Regions from separate parts of the Cohnella herbarum genome, predicted to be linked through region 2. Evidence: riboswitches for the same ligand, from Rfam matches in the RefSeq annotation. Region 2 holds a riboswitch; the other holds the start of a gene.
The links. A riboswitch is a leader RNA that binds a small molecule or an ion and turns the genes downstream of it on or off. The one in region 2 is predicted to bind cyclic di-AMP.
Positions count from the first base shown of each region.

Region 1: another riboswitch for cyclic di-AMP. It lies ahead of HH215_RS31295 (CAP domain-containing protein); the one in region 2 lies ahead of HH215_RS13620 (3D domain-containing protein).

Region 1 covers NZ_CP051680.1:7,457,115-7,464,778, reverse strand. The annotation lists gene rimI (ribosomal protein S18-alanine N-acetyltransferase) at 1-414, opposite strand, end outside; gene tsaB (tRNA (adenosine(37)-N6)-threonylcarbamoyltransferase complex dimerization subunit type 1 TsaB) at 419-1,213, opposite strand; gene tsaE (tRNA (adenosine(37)-N6)-threonylcarbamoyltransferase complex ATPase subunit type 1 TsaE) at 1,210-1,728, opposite strand; gene thiL (thiamine-phosphate kinase) at 1,737-2,762, opposite strand; gene HH215_RS31310 (hypothetical protein) at 2,886-3,794, opposite strand; gene HH215_RS31305 (GyrI-like domain-containing protein) at 3,791-4,285, opposite strand; gene HH215_RS31300 (VOC family protein) at 4,317-5,573, opposite strand; cyclic di-AMP (ydaO/yuaA leader) riboswitch at 5,792-5,922, shown strand; gene HH215_RS31295 (CAP domain-containing protein) at 5,929-6,711, shown strand; gene HH215_RS31290 (hypothetical protein) at 6,779-7,159, opposite strand; gene HH215_RS31285 (FAD-dependent oxidoreductase) at 7,300-7,664, opposite strand, start outside.
Region 2 covers NZ_CP051680.1:3,079,945-3,087,608, forward strand. The annotation lists gene sdhA (succinate dehydrogenase flavoprotein subunit) at 1-483, opposite strand, end outside; gene HH215_RS13610 (succinate dehydrogenase cytochrome b558 subunit) at 502-1,173, opposite strand; gene HH215_RS13615 (LysR substrate-binding domain-containing protein) at 1,343-2,260, shown strand; cyclic di-AMP (ydaO/yuaA leader) riboswitch at 2,368-2,529, shown strand; gene HH215_RS13620 (3D domain-containing protein) at 2,535-3,188, shown strand; gene HH215_RS13625 (polysaccharide deacetylase family protein) at 3,328-4,152, opposite strand; gene HH215_RS13630 (potassium channel family protein) at 4,219-4,881, opposite strand; gene HH215_RS13635 (TrkH family potassium uptake protein) at 4,896-6,242, opposite strand; gene HH215_RS13640 (TrkH family potassium uptake protein) at 6,256-7,596, opposite strand.

The DNA of each region.
Region 1 (7,664 bases), 4.0 Mb from region 2:
AGCGTCCTCCAGATTGTCCGAGTAATACGCGGGCCGGACTCCCGAGGGGACGAATCCCATTTTACGATATAAGGACTGCGCTCGCTCGTTGGACACGCGCACTTCCAGGGTCATACGTCTGGCCCCGAGAAAATATGCGGTCCTCATCATTTCTCTTAACAACGATTTTCCGTAACCTTTGCCTTGATATTCCGCCCTTACGGCAATATTGGTTACATGCGCTTCATCGATAATCAGCCACATGCCGCCGTATCCGATGACGTCTTCATCCAATTCCATTACCATATATTTGGCGAAAAGATTATGAGTCAACTCGTTGCGGAAAGCTTCCGCCGACCAAGGAGCCGTGAAAGCTTCGCGTTCGATATCCACGATAGCGTCGATATCGTGCAAATTCATTAAACGGTAATTCATCCTCTCACTCTCCCCGAGACGCCGCGAGCAGCTTCGCTTCCGCTTCGGCCAATTGCGTATAGTTCGGAACGAAAGAATGAACGTCATCCCGTTCGCCCAGCCTGAATCGAAGCTCCGCCAGTTGTCCGACGGCTGCCGCGTCCATATCGAAAGCCAACGTTCGCAGGTTAGCCCCGGACTGCTCGGCCAGCTCTATCGTCGTTCGATGCGTTTCCACGTCGCCTACGAACCATATTTTAGAAACTTGGGCGTCTAGCGTCGCTTCCTGCTCGATTCGCCGTGCCCAATCTTCGATCAAACGGATGCCATCGGGATCGATCATGCTCCATTCCCCCGAGAGATCAGCCGAATATCGGCAAGTATAGACCTGACCTCTTCTCGCGTCCATGAGCGGAACGATCCAATGGTTCCGATCGCTTACCATATCTTCATTCGCTTTGCGCAAATGATTCCAGGCTCCGTAAGCCAAAGCTTGCAAGCTGGACACGCCGATCAGAGGCTTGTTCCAAGCCCAAGCCAACGTCTTGGCCGCCGTCACCGCGATGCGGACGCCCGTATAAGACCCAGGGCCTTGACCCACCGCCACGGCATCCAGATCGCTCCCCCGTATTCCATTGCGGCTAAGAAGTTCCTTGATCTCGGATAGAATTCTAACCGAATGATTCCGTTCCGTGAAGGAAACAATGGAATCGAGCATCGTTCCATCTCTAACGATCGCGGCCGCGAAAGCCGCCGTCGACGTATCGAAGCTTAGAACCGTAACGGAGCGATCGCCATGCCTTGCATTCTGTGCCGTCATGCCGTAGGATCCTCCTTCTCAACCCGCTGCCATTCTAATTGGCTGCACCATAGTTCGTATTTCGCACCGACCGGTCGACAAGTTATCGTACGAGATTGCGGACCCGTCGTCTCAATATAAAGGTGTAGCCGTTCTTCAGGCAGAAGAGGCTCAATCAAGGATGCCCATTCCACCAAAGTTACGCCTTCCCCATGGAAATACTCGTCCAATCCAAGCTCATCCGCTTCTTCCAGGGACAGCCGATAGACGTCCATATGATAAAAAGGGAAATGTACTCCCTCATATTCTTTAATAATCGTATAAGTAGGACTGTTCACGATGCCTTCGACGCCGATCGCGGCCGCGAACGCTTGCGAGAAACGCGTTTTACCTGCGCCTAAGTCGCCGTCCAACGCAATAACGTCTCCGGGTCCCGCAAGCTTGGCCACCGCTTCGGCAAACTCTACCGTGCTCTTCTCGGCAATCGCTTCCCGAACGTACTTCGTCGGCGAATCGTTCGTTAATTTCCGTTGCATGATTTCCTTTACCCCTTCGGAAAATGATTATAACCGCGCTTGCTTACCGGCTTGGTCGCTCCCGCCGCCGTTTCTGCGAACACTCCCGGCAATCCCTCTTCCACTTCGCCGATGATAAACAACGGAATGCCTTCCGATCGAAAACGCTCCTTCATCGCTTGTTCGTATTCCCGGTCGGCGGTGCCTAGAAGTACGTAATCTTCCCCGCCATAGAGAACGAAATCTAGCGGATCCAAGCCATTATCGCGAGAATACGCGGCGAGTTCGCCGGAGAGCGGCAATTGCGTTTCCTTCAGCCGCAATCTCACGCCCGAAGCTTCCGCGATTTCCCAGGCTTCGCTGGCAACGCCGTCGCTTACGTCGTTAAGCGACGCTCCCCATCCTTGTTCCAACAAAAGGCGGCCCGCCTTGACCGATGGAATCGGACGTTGATGGGCTTGAATGAGCCTTGACGGAGTCGGAAGCGAAGATTTCTCGGAATGTCCGTTTCTTAGCATGCCGTGCAGTCCCCCCGCCGACAAGCCCGTAGGCCCGGTTAGGAACACGAACTGCCCTGCTTTTGCGCCATCTCGGCGAATCGCTCGGCCGGCTTCGACGGTGCCGATGAGCGTTACCGCTACGACAAGATGCGTTGGAGCCGAGGTAGTATCTCCACCGATGACTGCCACCCCGTATCTTTCCGCGCAAGCATATATACCGTCGTACAGCCGTTTCATACGTGCTGCGTCCCAAGAAGGAGGAACGCATACCGATACCAGCGCGAACTTCGGAAAGCCGCCCATCGCCGCGATGTCGCTCACGTTAGCCGCAAGCGCTTTGTACCCGATATCCTCGGCACCCATCGTCTCGTTGCGGAAATGAACTTCTTCCACCATCGTATCCATGGCAAGCAACCATTCCTGTCCAGGTGAATCGGTCACGACGGCCGCGTCGTCTCCGATGCCGAGCGTAACGCCTGCCCGGTCAAAGAACTCCTGGGACTGACGACCTTCCGTCCAGGCGCGAATGCGTCCGAATTCGTCCAGTGGCGGCACGGCGTTACCTCTTTTCGTCGTCATTTTGTCCTTAATTATATCGGGGTGCGCCTGAACATGCAAAGACCCGTTCGGCAGGCGTTGCCGATCGGGTCTTGAAAGCCATATGGCCGAATGACCTCTTTATTCCGTGTCGAGCCGACCGAATCTCCGCAACGTTCGTAAGGAGTTTAACGTTATAATCCCCTGCCATTCCGTCTTGGCCGTCTCCCATTCGTCCTCGAACCTTCCCCAAGTCCAGTTCGGCAACCAAGTTCCGTCCGCTCCCTGGGATTCGATCATCTGATCGAGGTCTCCAGGAATAACCGCTTCATATTTCGCGTAGTAACGGGATTTCGGTGAATCCACGAGCATTAGGGGAGGACAACCGTATCCGATGCGATCTTCTGGCATCCTCGCTACGCAATTGTCGATAAACTCGTCGAGCTTATTGCCGATCGCTTCGTACGCCTCCTTCGATAGGGTATTCGCCCAACGGACATAACATAACATTTCATGCATTTCTTTTAGATCGCTTTTTTCCTGCAAATATTGCGATGCATAGTCGTTTAACTCGGCTGTCAGATCCGAATGTCCGGCAACCGGAACTACATTGAAGTATCCGACGATTTCCGCGTTCGGATTTCCCCAGTGATCTTCGAATGCGCCGTAGTTCCACCAAATGGCTCTTGAGGATAACTCCGCTTCCTTCGGTATGATGTCCCAGCCAGTCCGGTTATCGTTATAGGAGTTCACCAAGTATTGCATGGCGCGCCCGATCATTGCCTCGTTCCGTATATTCTCGCTCAGCAATAGCTGAAGCGCGGTCGTCGTTGCCAGAGCCGATGAGGCCGCGCACCGAAGATCCGGTTCCAATGCCCGACCGAATCCTCCGTCATCGTTCTGAAATTTCTCTAACTCGAGATAGACATCCTCAATAGAGCCCCGCTCGAACTCATATCGGAACAAAGCAGCCTCCAGCTTCCTTGCGCCGCCCGTTAATAAAAACTGCCGTGCTCTTCCAAACGCTTCCCTGCCAAGCTTTTTCGTCATGATTGCACGTTCTCCTTTATCGGAGCATAGATATCGAAGTCGAACTCATCGATCTCGTCCGCCGGCACGAGGAACGGATTGATCGGCTTCAAGCGATTGGCCTCGTATCCGTAAGAACCTTCGTTCATATCTCGCTCGTACCCTTCGGTCCGAAACCAATCGGTCAGAAAGGCGTAAGTCTCCTCTAACCTTTCTCTATTGCCTTTCACCGTTATTTTGGCGAACTTACGCCCGGGAATCGTTATCGTCTCCAACCCATCCGGAAGGTCATCAAAGCCGCCGACCTCCACTCCCGTCCATAACGTAGTCACGCCCGTCGACCATTGCCATTCCGGAATGATCACATGCCCGAATTCGTCGTTGCATACGGCGGGGTGGTTCTTCAACAGCTCTTGAACGCGTTGCCACGCTAATCTAACTTCTTTCCCATTGCACTCGCTTCGGATTACGGCGACTCTTAACGGTTGTTTTTGTTCGATGGATACCCGCAACGAAACCCCTCCCTTAAATTCGAATATTTACTTATCGACCTTGGCACACCATAATCAAGTTCCCGTCCGGATCTTTCAAGACGAAGAAGGATATTTCGCCATGCCGCTCTAGCTCTCCGTGAAATGTCATCCCTTGATCGGCGGCAAAATCGTAAGCGGAATCGATATCGTCGGTATCGAACATAAAGAGAATTTCGAATGCTTCATGATTGCGGTACCGGTTGTCGTCTAATAAAAGCGAAGCTCCACGCGTTACCGGAACGGAATAAACCGACTGCTTAACCGACTCTTCATCCAGTGGCACTCCAAGCAGTTCGCAGTACCAGCTTGCCGCTTTCTCCATATTCTTCACATTGACGAATACTCCGCCTATGTTAGCCTTCACCGGGCTGTCCGTAACGGGAAGCCCATACTCCTTGCCTCCGTCCGCGCTCCAACAAACCATGACGGCTTTTCCTTCCGGATCATAGAAATTAAAATACGCCATCCCATCGAAACGATGGGGTTCGGACAGCACTTGCGCCTTCCTGCAGATGTATGCGTAAGCACGATCGATGTCCGATGCCGCTAACATAACGAGCGGTTTCTCTTGCTGCCAGTCCGGATTGTTATGGTTGTTGGCATCCGAGTCGAGAACGAGCCCCGTACCGGGCAAATCAAACCAGTATACCGGACCTCCGTTCATCCGTTCCTCCATAATCGGTAATCCTAGCAGCTTGCTATACCACTCTGTCGCTCGCCTTAAATCCGTCACGTGGACGAACAAACTCGCCGCTCGATTTTCAATGGGCAACTCGTGTTTTCTACGAATAGAAAACCACAATTCCATGACCGAATCCGGGTTATCGTTGCCTTTGTACCGATCGTCATATAATTCGAAATGGACTCCGCCGGCCGGCTCGTAATCGGAATTCGGAAGCCAAGCGCTTTCGTAATATTGAAAGGCCTCTCCAATTTCATCAATAGGCCCTCTTCGCTGTATGACGCAGTACAGACCGCCTGCGAACGATTCGGCCACCATCCCCTCGGGGATATTCCCGATTGCGGCGACTCCTGCCCCGGCAATGTAATCGAAGGCTTGCCCCGGCATATCCTCCGGTCCGAATATACACATCCCGTAGCTTTTTCCGTCGAAATGGAGGATTTCTTCCCCGCGAGTGTTAAAGCGCTGCCAAAGCTTGCTGATTTCGTTTTTAGAATTCGGCGTATGATGCTTCGGCGTATACCGAATCTTCTCCCCTACTACGTTAAACGGTTCTTTCCACGCGATGCGCGCTTCGAGTTTCATTCTTTTGCTCCCTTCGATTTACGTGCAATGCCGGTTTAGTCTCGCCACCCTTATACGAATATACATTCGCCTTTTTTACTGGGAATTCCTGCTTAATGGATTATGAGAATAATATTATTTGAGATTCTAAACGCCGCCAAGTCAACAAAAACGGGCGTCGATCGTTCCGCTTGGCAGGATTTATGAAATGATTTCGCTTCCGCTAGCTGATAGACTTTGAGATATTCCAGCCGAAGTCCACAACGGACGCGGAGAACCCACCACCATGGGGTGAAGCCGCGCAACATGCGGCGGGGCAACTTTGGTCCTAACCCGACAGCTAACTCCGCAGGCAAACAAGGGAGGAACATCATTCATGAACAAGCATCACAAGCACAATAAAGGTCTGAAGAAGACTCTCATATTAGGTACGTTGGCACTCGCCGTATCCATTCCGACAGGCATTGGCGCAGCATCCGCGGCAGGCACGTCCGGAAGCAACTACGCGCAGACAACAACGATCACGCAAGTCACGAGCCGTCTAGGCATCGATCTGAACACGCTATTGCAACAAATCATGCAAGGCAAATATCCCGTCGTATCCAAACCCGGAACAGGCACGGAAAATTCGGGCAACGGTCAAGTGACGCAGCCTAGCAAACCGGGTACGGGTTCCGGCAACGGTCAAGTGACTCAACCGAGCAAGCCTAGCACCGGAACAGGTTCCGGTACAGGTAATGGAACGGGCGCAGGTTCTGGAACAGGCACAGGTTCTGGAACGGTTGCTACATCCGCTTACGCTACCGAAGTCGTATCTATCGTTAACCAAGAGCGCGCGAAAGCAGGCTTGAGCGCGTTGAAAATGTCGAATGCCACGCTAACGAAAATGGCGTTGGACAAAGCGAAAGACATGTACAATAACGGTTACTTCGACCACAATTCTCCGACTTACGGTTCGCCGTTCGACATGATGAAGCAATACGGAATCAGCTACAGATATGCCGGCGAGAATATCGCCAAAGGTCAGCGTACTCCGCAAGAAGTCATGACGGCATGGATGAACAGCTCCGGTCATCGCGCGAACATTCTGAGCGCGAACTTCACGACGATCGGCGTAGCTTATTATAACGGCGTATGGGTTCAAGAATTCATCGCATAGTAAAAACCGAAAAGGCATCGCGAACCGCCCATGCGGATTGCGATGCCTTTTTTTTTACATGAAACCATCAAACAATTCGTTTCAACTGAGCTTCTTGCTCAATCGACCTGGACGAGAGCAATTCGATGATCCGCTGCTGGCTCTCCTGAATAGCCTCATAACGCTTAACGCTCTCGTTTGTTTCCAGTACAGCCCGTTTAATCAGTTGAGAATCTTCTTCTAATGCTTCTAAGCGTGTTTCTACCTGATCTAACCGCGTCTCCACGTTCTCTAACCGCGTTTCCATTCGATCTAGCCGTACTTCTACCCGGTCTAACCGCTCTTCTACTCGATCTAACCGCTCTTCTACTCGATCTAACCGTGTTTCAATCCGCTCTAATCGTTGATGAACAGGCGCTAATTCTTCTCGAATAACGGATTGTAACATATCCTTTAATTCGTGATTCATTGTTCCAACTCCCATCATCCATGTACGGATGATTGTACCAGAAATTTGGTCGCCGTACGAATGAAATATGTTGCTTCCTGTAGAATAAAACATCCCATCCGTTCAAAGAACGAAATGGGATGGACAGGATCATGATCTATTTAAGACTTCAATACGTCATGGTCGACGTAACGCTCGCCATTGATCTCGCTAATGACGTTAATCGCGACTTTAGCGCCGTCTCCGGCGGTAATAATCGTGTGCATGCTAACTCCGGCCACGGTACCGGCAGCCCAGATATTGTCGATGCTCGTCTTGCCTTCCGGCGTGCAATCGACGATCGTCTTGATCCGCGGCTCCGTTCCCGGCTTCGTGCGAACGCCGCTAGCCTCGGCTGCGTCGACGAACATCCCCGTAGCCAGAATAACATGACCCGCTTCGTACGTTTCTCCCTCGGTCTCGATCTTGATGAAACCGTCCCCTGCCGTTAGCTTCGTAGCTTTCGCGACTACGAATTCCGCTCCGA
Region 2 (7,664 bases):
CGTAAATTCCCAATGCTCGAATTTCTGCACCAGTCCCGCGACTTCCCAACGCCGAACCTGCTCGTCCAGCGCGTACAACAGTTGCTGTCCCGTCGTAGCTCCGGCGAATGCCGTACGGTGATATTGCGTTCCTCCGAACCGGCGGAAATCGAGCAATCCTTCCGGGGTACGGCTGAACATTACGCCCATCCGGTCCATCAAGTGGATAATGCCGGGCGCCGCTTCGCACATTGCTTTAACCGGAGGTTGATTCGCGAGGAAGTCGCCTCCATACACCGTATCGTCAAAGTGCTCCCAAGGGGAATCGCCTTCGCCTTTTGTATTTACAGCTCCGTTAATACCGCCTTGCGCGCATACGGAGTGAGATCTTTTAACCGGTACCAGCGAGAATAGATCGACCCGAACTCCCGCTTCCGCCGCTTTAATCGTCGCCATTAATCCGGCAAGTCCGCCTCCGACGACAATTACTTTTTGAGTAGCCATAATTTGTTTCTCCTCCCTCTAACCGATCGAGACTGAACTTAACGCCGTTGCTGCAGCCGATGCGAACTCGTCGCCGCGGAATGCGAACAAGGACAACAAGAACAGTGCCGACAAGATTACGAAGATGACCATGCAAATATTAGAGGAAACTTTCTGAGCGCGCGGGCCAACCGTAATTCCCCAGCTCACCAAGAAAGCCCACAAACCGTTCGCGAAGTGGAACGTCGCGGCGATTACGCCGATGATGTAAGCCGTGAAGACGAGCGGGTCGCTAACGATTCCGTTCATGTGTTGACCCAGTTCTTCATGCGTAACGTTGCCGAGCGTAATCTGGAATCGGGTTTCGTAGAAATGCCATGCCACGAAAATAAACGTGATTACCCCCGTAATCCGTTGCAACGTGAACGCCCAGTTGCGGCCATAGCTGAATCGGCCCGTGTTAATGTTCGATTGATACGCGATGTACAGTCCGTATACCCCATGGAATAAAATGGGCAACCAGATAACGAACAATTCCAGCCAGAATACAAGAGGTACGCTGTTCAAGAAGTCGATGCTTTTCGTGAAGCCCTCCTGTCCGCCTTCGTAAGCGGAATAGTTCGTCAGCGCATGCTCGATAATGAACAATCCAAGCGGAATTACGCCAAGCAACGAATGAAGCTTTCTCGGTAAATAAGAATTACCTTTCATGTCTGTGTTCGATCTCCTTTCGCATCCGTGCTTCGACTTCAGATGACGAAGTTTCCATACGTCACCATTTTGTCACCGCTTTTAAGGTTACCCTATTTTCGCTTATAATGGAACTGCTTATTTAATATTAAAACTTATAACTAAAACGCATAAGAGGATGGTGTTCCCTGTGCTCGAAGATATGCGGCTATTCGCGACGATTGTAGAACAAACAAGCCTAAACAAAGCAGCGGAAAGATTAAACCTGTCGCAACCCGCCCTGTCCCGCCGTTTAGCCCGGCTTGAATCGGAGCTTGAGGTCGACCTGTTCCGAAGAATCGGCAAGCGACTCGAACTAACGGCAGCCGGACAAGTCACTTACGAATTCGCGCTTGAGTTACGACAATTCCACGGCAGCTATTTACAGAAACTGAACGCTTTCAAATCGTCGGAAGCGCACGTAGCTACGATCGGAGCCAGCTTGACGACTCTCCAGACGACGCTGCCCGATCTTATTACCGCAATTACCGAGAAGCACCCTAATCTTGAGATTAAAGCCGTCACGGGCAAGTCGCACGAAATCGCCACGCTCGTTAAAGAACGCAAAGTCGATTTCGGAATCGTAGCCTCGTCCGTCATCTACGATCCCGCTATTACCAGTTTACCCTTGTTTGAAGATCATCTTATCCTCGTCCTTCCGAGAACGCATATTATATTAGAAAGAACGCAATTGGAAATGTCCGATCTCGACGGCCTTCCGATGATTCTTTTTGCGCCGGGAACGTGGTACCGAACTCTGACAGACGAATTATTAAAAAAATATAACCTTAAGCCGGATGTCCGGATGGAAATCGACTCTTTCGAGGCCATTATTCGGTTATTATCCGCTTGCCGCGCGGGCACTTTGCTTCCTAAATCTTACCTGCGCGAGCAAGTTCTCATCGATAACGATTTATACCTCGTGCGCATCAAAGAGCTTGAGGGGACTAAGCGGACGACGTCTCTCATTCACGGCGACCCGGTCTGGCTCGCTCCTTCGACGCGCTATTTGATCGAGGAAACGACCGCCTATTTCGACCGCGGGGCAAACCGTCTCAAAGAATCTTAATCTAACGAAAAAATCGGTCCGACTCCTGATTTTTCCTGTTTTAACCGCCTGCTCGCTATGGTACCTTTTACAGGTAGTTGGGGCGCCCTTCTTAGGAACGCAACAACAAAACATTCCGGCCAAAACCGTCAGGTGCGGGGGGACAAGTATTAAAAGCACATACTCGAAACGAACCTATACATGTGCAGGGGTGAAGCGCAATCGCGCAGGGCTGATCTCCCAGTCCGAATCCGACAGCTAACCTCGCCGGCCCATCTCTAGGAGGATATACGTAATGAAACACGGTTTGAAAAAATTGAGCATACGATCTTCAGCGCTTCTTCTTGGAGCGGCATTGGCACTACCGGGACTGACAGCACACGCGGCAACGACTCACACCGCTAAAAATTCCGATACGTTTTGGAAGCTTTCAACCCAATACAAAGTGCCGCTTCAGAAATTGATGAACGCGAACCCTTCCGTCGATCCTTTGAATATCTACACCGGATTAAAGCTTGTGATCCCGAGCAGCACGGCCAACTCCGGGAGCGCTTCCAAGGCGACAGCCGCTGCCGACTCGAGCAAGCCCGTCCAAATGCAATCGACGTCGACCGCGGAGTCGCTCGCTTACTCCAAAATTATCGACATTAAAGCTTCGGCTTATTCGGCTGCTGCCGAGGAGAACGGCGGATGGGGGGCTGTCGATTATTTCGGCAATCCGCTTAAGCTCGGAACGATAGCCGTGGACCCGAAAGTCATCGCCTTCGGAACGAGAGTATACATTGAAGGATACGATTTCAATGGCTTGCCTCAGGGAGGCATGTACGCGCGGGCATTGGATGCGGGTGGCGCGATCAAGGGCAAACGAATCGATATTTTCGTTCCGGGTTCCCGTTCTTTCGTCTCGAGTTTCGGTTTTCAGAACGTCAAAGTCTACATTTTAGAATAGTTCCGGCCATTCGAATATCGCGCGCTATAAATAAACCTAGGCTCCGATTGCGGACCCTAGGTTTATTTAATCCGTTCACTCCGCAACCATACAATTCGTAAGCTGCCTACCTGACCGATTTCCACGGTCGGGTACGATTTTACTGCCCTTTTCTGCGTTCGGGAATATCCAGCAGATCGGTTAAAGTCACGGGCTCGTAATGATTCGCGCGCAACCAGTCGATAATTTGCGGAAGCGCCTTGACCGTACCGGACAAGCTCTGTCCTTGTCCGCCTCCGGCATGCATCAGCACGACGGAACCCGGCCGTACCGAGCGGGTGACGTTCCGAAACACCTGATCCGAGCTTAACTGTCGCCAATCCGATGAATCCACATCCCAATTCACTACCGTATATCCTCTTTTTTTCGCCCAGTCCAGATGTTTTGGTAAAATCTCCCCGTATGGAGGACGCACTAGCCTTGGTTTAAACCCGACGATCCCCTCGATCACGTGCTCCGCTCGTTCGATCTGCTCTTGCACCTTCGCGAAGTTCAGCTTAGAGAAATTAGGGTGGCTATACGAATGATTACCTAGGTTATGGCCCTCCCGGTGGATTCGTTTGACTAAATCCGGATGTTTCGAGCTGCGGGTTCCTACGACGAAGAAAGTCGCATGAACCTTCTTGGCTTTCAGGACGTCCAGAACCTGCGGCGTGAACCGGGGGTCCGGCACGTCGTCGAACGTTAACGCGACTTTGCGCGAACCCCGGGACGCGGACAATACGAACACGCCTTCATACTTGCGTTCATATTCGGACCAATGATTGCCGGACGGCTTAACCTGCGTTGTTCCAGCTGCATAAGCGGCATGCGCACCAGTACAATCCCCCAACAAAGACAAAAGGGTGACGGCGCTTACCAGCGCCATCACCACCGATCTAAAGCGCGACATCGTCATCTCGCCAATCCCCCCATAACCGCTCATTCTAACTATATCCTGAACGAATGGGATGGATTTCATTCAACTCTCGCTAATAACTTTTCCAGCCGGCTATTGTCCGATCGACTCTTGGAATTGCTCGATCTGATCATTCGTGCCGATAACGACCATCACGTCGTCCTTCGATAAGGTATCCTTCGCCACGGGAGCGATGATGATCCCCTTCGGTTTGTTGATAGCCACGATGCTGCAACCGAATCTCCCCCTCGGGTTCACATCGTCCAGCGACTTGCCCGACAGGCATTCCGGAACCGCAAGCTCCGCTATCGTATATTGCTTGGACAGCTCGATATAATCCAACAAGTTCGGCGAAACGAGCTGATGGGCCACGCGAACCCCCATATCCCGTTCCGGATAGATAATCCTGTCCACGCCGACCCGCTCCAATACGCGGCCGTGCAGATCGGATACCGCTTTCGCCACGACCTTCTTGACGCCGAGATCCTTCAACAGAATCGTTGCCAGTATACTCGCCTGTATATCGTCCCCGATCGCCACGACGCCGCAATCGAAGTTCCGGGCGCCGATCGAACGCAGCACCTCTTCCTCCGTAGCGTCCGCAACGACCGCGTGCGTAAGAATGTTGGACAGTTCTTGTACTTTCTCTTCGTCGCGGTCCACGCCAAGCACTTCATAACCTAATTTGATCAACTCCGCGCCTAAACTCGATCCGAACCGTCCCAACCCTATAATAACGAATTGATTCATCTTCATGATATTTCCGTCCTCTACCCGATAATAATTTTACCTTCCGCATGACGATACAAGGCCCGCCCTTGCTTTCGTCCAAGCGCATATGTCAAAGTCAGCGGACCTAACCGCCCCATAAACATCATAAGGATAATGATGATTTTTCCAGCGACGGTCAAATCTCCGGTTAGACCCATCGATAAGCCGACCGTACCGAACGCGGAAGTTACTTCGAACAAGATCATGAGGAATTGGTGATCTTCCGTCGTCGACAAGATCATCGTCGCCACGATGACGAGACCGAACGCGAATAACGTAACGGTTAACGCCTTGTACACCCGTTCCTGAGCCAACCTCATTTTGAACAATACGACATCTTCTTTACCTCTGACCATCGCAACGACGGCTCCGACAAGCGCCGTAAAAGTCGTCGTCTTGATTCCTCCGCCAGTAGAACCGGGAGAAGCCCCGATGAACATGAGGATAATGATGATAAACTGCGTCGCTTGCCGTAAGCCCGCAATATCCACAGAGTTAACGCCGGCCGTCCTCGGAGACACCGACTGCATGAAAGCGGCCAGCAGCTTCTCTCCGAAGCCGAGAGGAGCGAACGTTTTGCCGTTCGTGTACTCGAAGATGAGAATAAGCGCCGCTCCCGTTACGATCAGAATACCGGACATGCTGAGCACGACTTTGGAATGAAGCGATAATTTACGTTTCATATTACGAAAGTCGACCAAGTCCGATAAGACGACGAAACCGAGTCCGCCTAGAATGATCAACAGCATCGTTACGATATTAACCAAAGGATCTCCTACATAATCTACGAGACTCCGATAGTCCCCCATAATGTCGAACCCCGCATTGTTGAAGAAAGACACCGCATGAAACGCGCCTTTATACATGGCCTCTCCAACGGGCATATCGAACAGGAAACGCGCAGTGAACAGAATTGCTCCGACAAGCTCGATCGTTAAAGCGTAAACGACTACCTTACGGACTAAACGTATGATGCCTTCGATACTCGTCTGGTTTAACGATTCTTGCAGAACAAGCCTTTCCTTCAGTGAAATCCGGCGTTTAAGAATAATCGCGAACAACGTTGCCATCGTCATAAATCCTAATCCGCCGACCTGTATCATAGTCAATATGATGAGTTGACCGGCCGTTGTCCAGTACGTCCCGGTGTCGACCACGACAAGTCCGGTGACGCAGGTCGCCGACGTTGCCGTAAACAGCGCATCGATGAACCGGGGAGCGGAGTCTTGGGTGTGCGAGAAGGGCAGCATCAGCAATCCCGCGCCGAGCAATATAATCATTGCGAATCCCAACACGAGAAGTCTGGGCGGGGAAGCTATGAGCGAACTAAACCATTTCCGTACCACATCGACCACCCCGTCATCCGATAATGATTTTACCTTCCGCATGACGGTAAAGTACGCGACCCGGTTTCGGACCTAGGGCGTACGTCAAGGTCAGCGGACCTAAGCGGCCAATGAACATGAGGAATATGATCGTTAATTTCCCTGCTAACGTTAAGTCACCGGTAAGACCCATCGATAAACCGACCGTACCGAATGCCGAAGTCGCTTCGAACAAAATTTTCAGGAATGCCGCGTCTTCCGTCGTGGAAAGCACTAGCGTGCCTAACAATACGATTCCGATACAGAACAGCGTTACCGTTACGGCCTTGTATACACGTTCTTGCGCCAATCGAAGACGGAACAATACGACGTCTTCTTTCCCCCGAATCATAGCGAGCACGGCACCTACCAGCACGGCGAAAGTCGTCGTCTTGATTCCTCCGCCCGTAGAGCCCGGGGAAGCGCCGATAAACATCAAGATAATAATGAAAAATTGCGTCGCTTGACGAAACTCGGTAATATCTACCGTCGTAACTCCCCCGGACCGCGTCGTCACGGATTGGAAGAACGACATAAGCACTTTCTGTCCGAACCCTTCCTCCCCGATCGACCGACTGTTCGTAAATTCGAAGATCAGAATGATCAACGCCCCAACTACGATCAATGCGGCCGACACGCTAAGAACGACCTTCGTATGTAAGGAGAATTTCCATTTCTTCTTCCAGTCGAACAAATCCGCAAGGACGATAAAGCCGAAACCGCCGAGAATAATCAATCCCATCGAAACGATATTCATATAGAGATCGGATGAGTATTTGGAGAAACTGGTAAAGTCGCCCGACAAGTCGAAACCGGCATTATTGAAAATTGAAATCGAATGGAATACTCCATGATACATCGCGCGCCCTAAGGGCATATCGATCGAGAAACGGATCGTATACAATATCGCGCCTACCGTCTCAAGGGCCAAGGCATAAAATATTACTTTTCGGACAAGCCTAACGAGTCCTTCGATGCTGCCTTGATTAAGCGATTCTTGCAAAATAAGTCTTTCCTTAAGCGAAATCCTTCTTCTCAGGATCAGCGCGAACAACGTTGCCATCGTCATAAAGCCGATTCCGCCGATTTGGATAAGCAGCAGAATGACCCAATGCCCGAACGTGGAAAAGTAAGCTCCGGTATCGAATAAGACTAATCCCGTTACGCAAGTCGCTGACGTGGAAGTAAACAAGGCGTCAATGAAAGACATCGTTTGTCCGCTAACGGAAGAAATAGGCAAACTTAACAGCAGCGCGCCAAGGAAAATAATGAAGGAAAATCCTAACAACAATGTTCTCGGCGGCGATGCGCTGAACCATCGAACGGCTTTCTTAATCAAAGAAGTCACCTCATACGGATATTCAAGGTCATGCATAGGGCAAGGCGGTTATTGCGAAAAATACG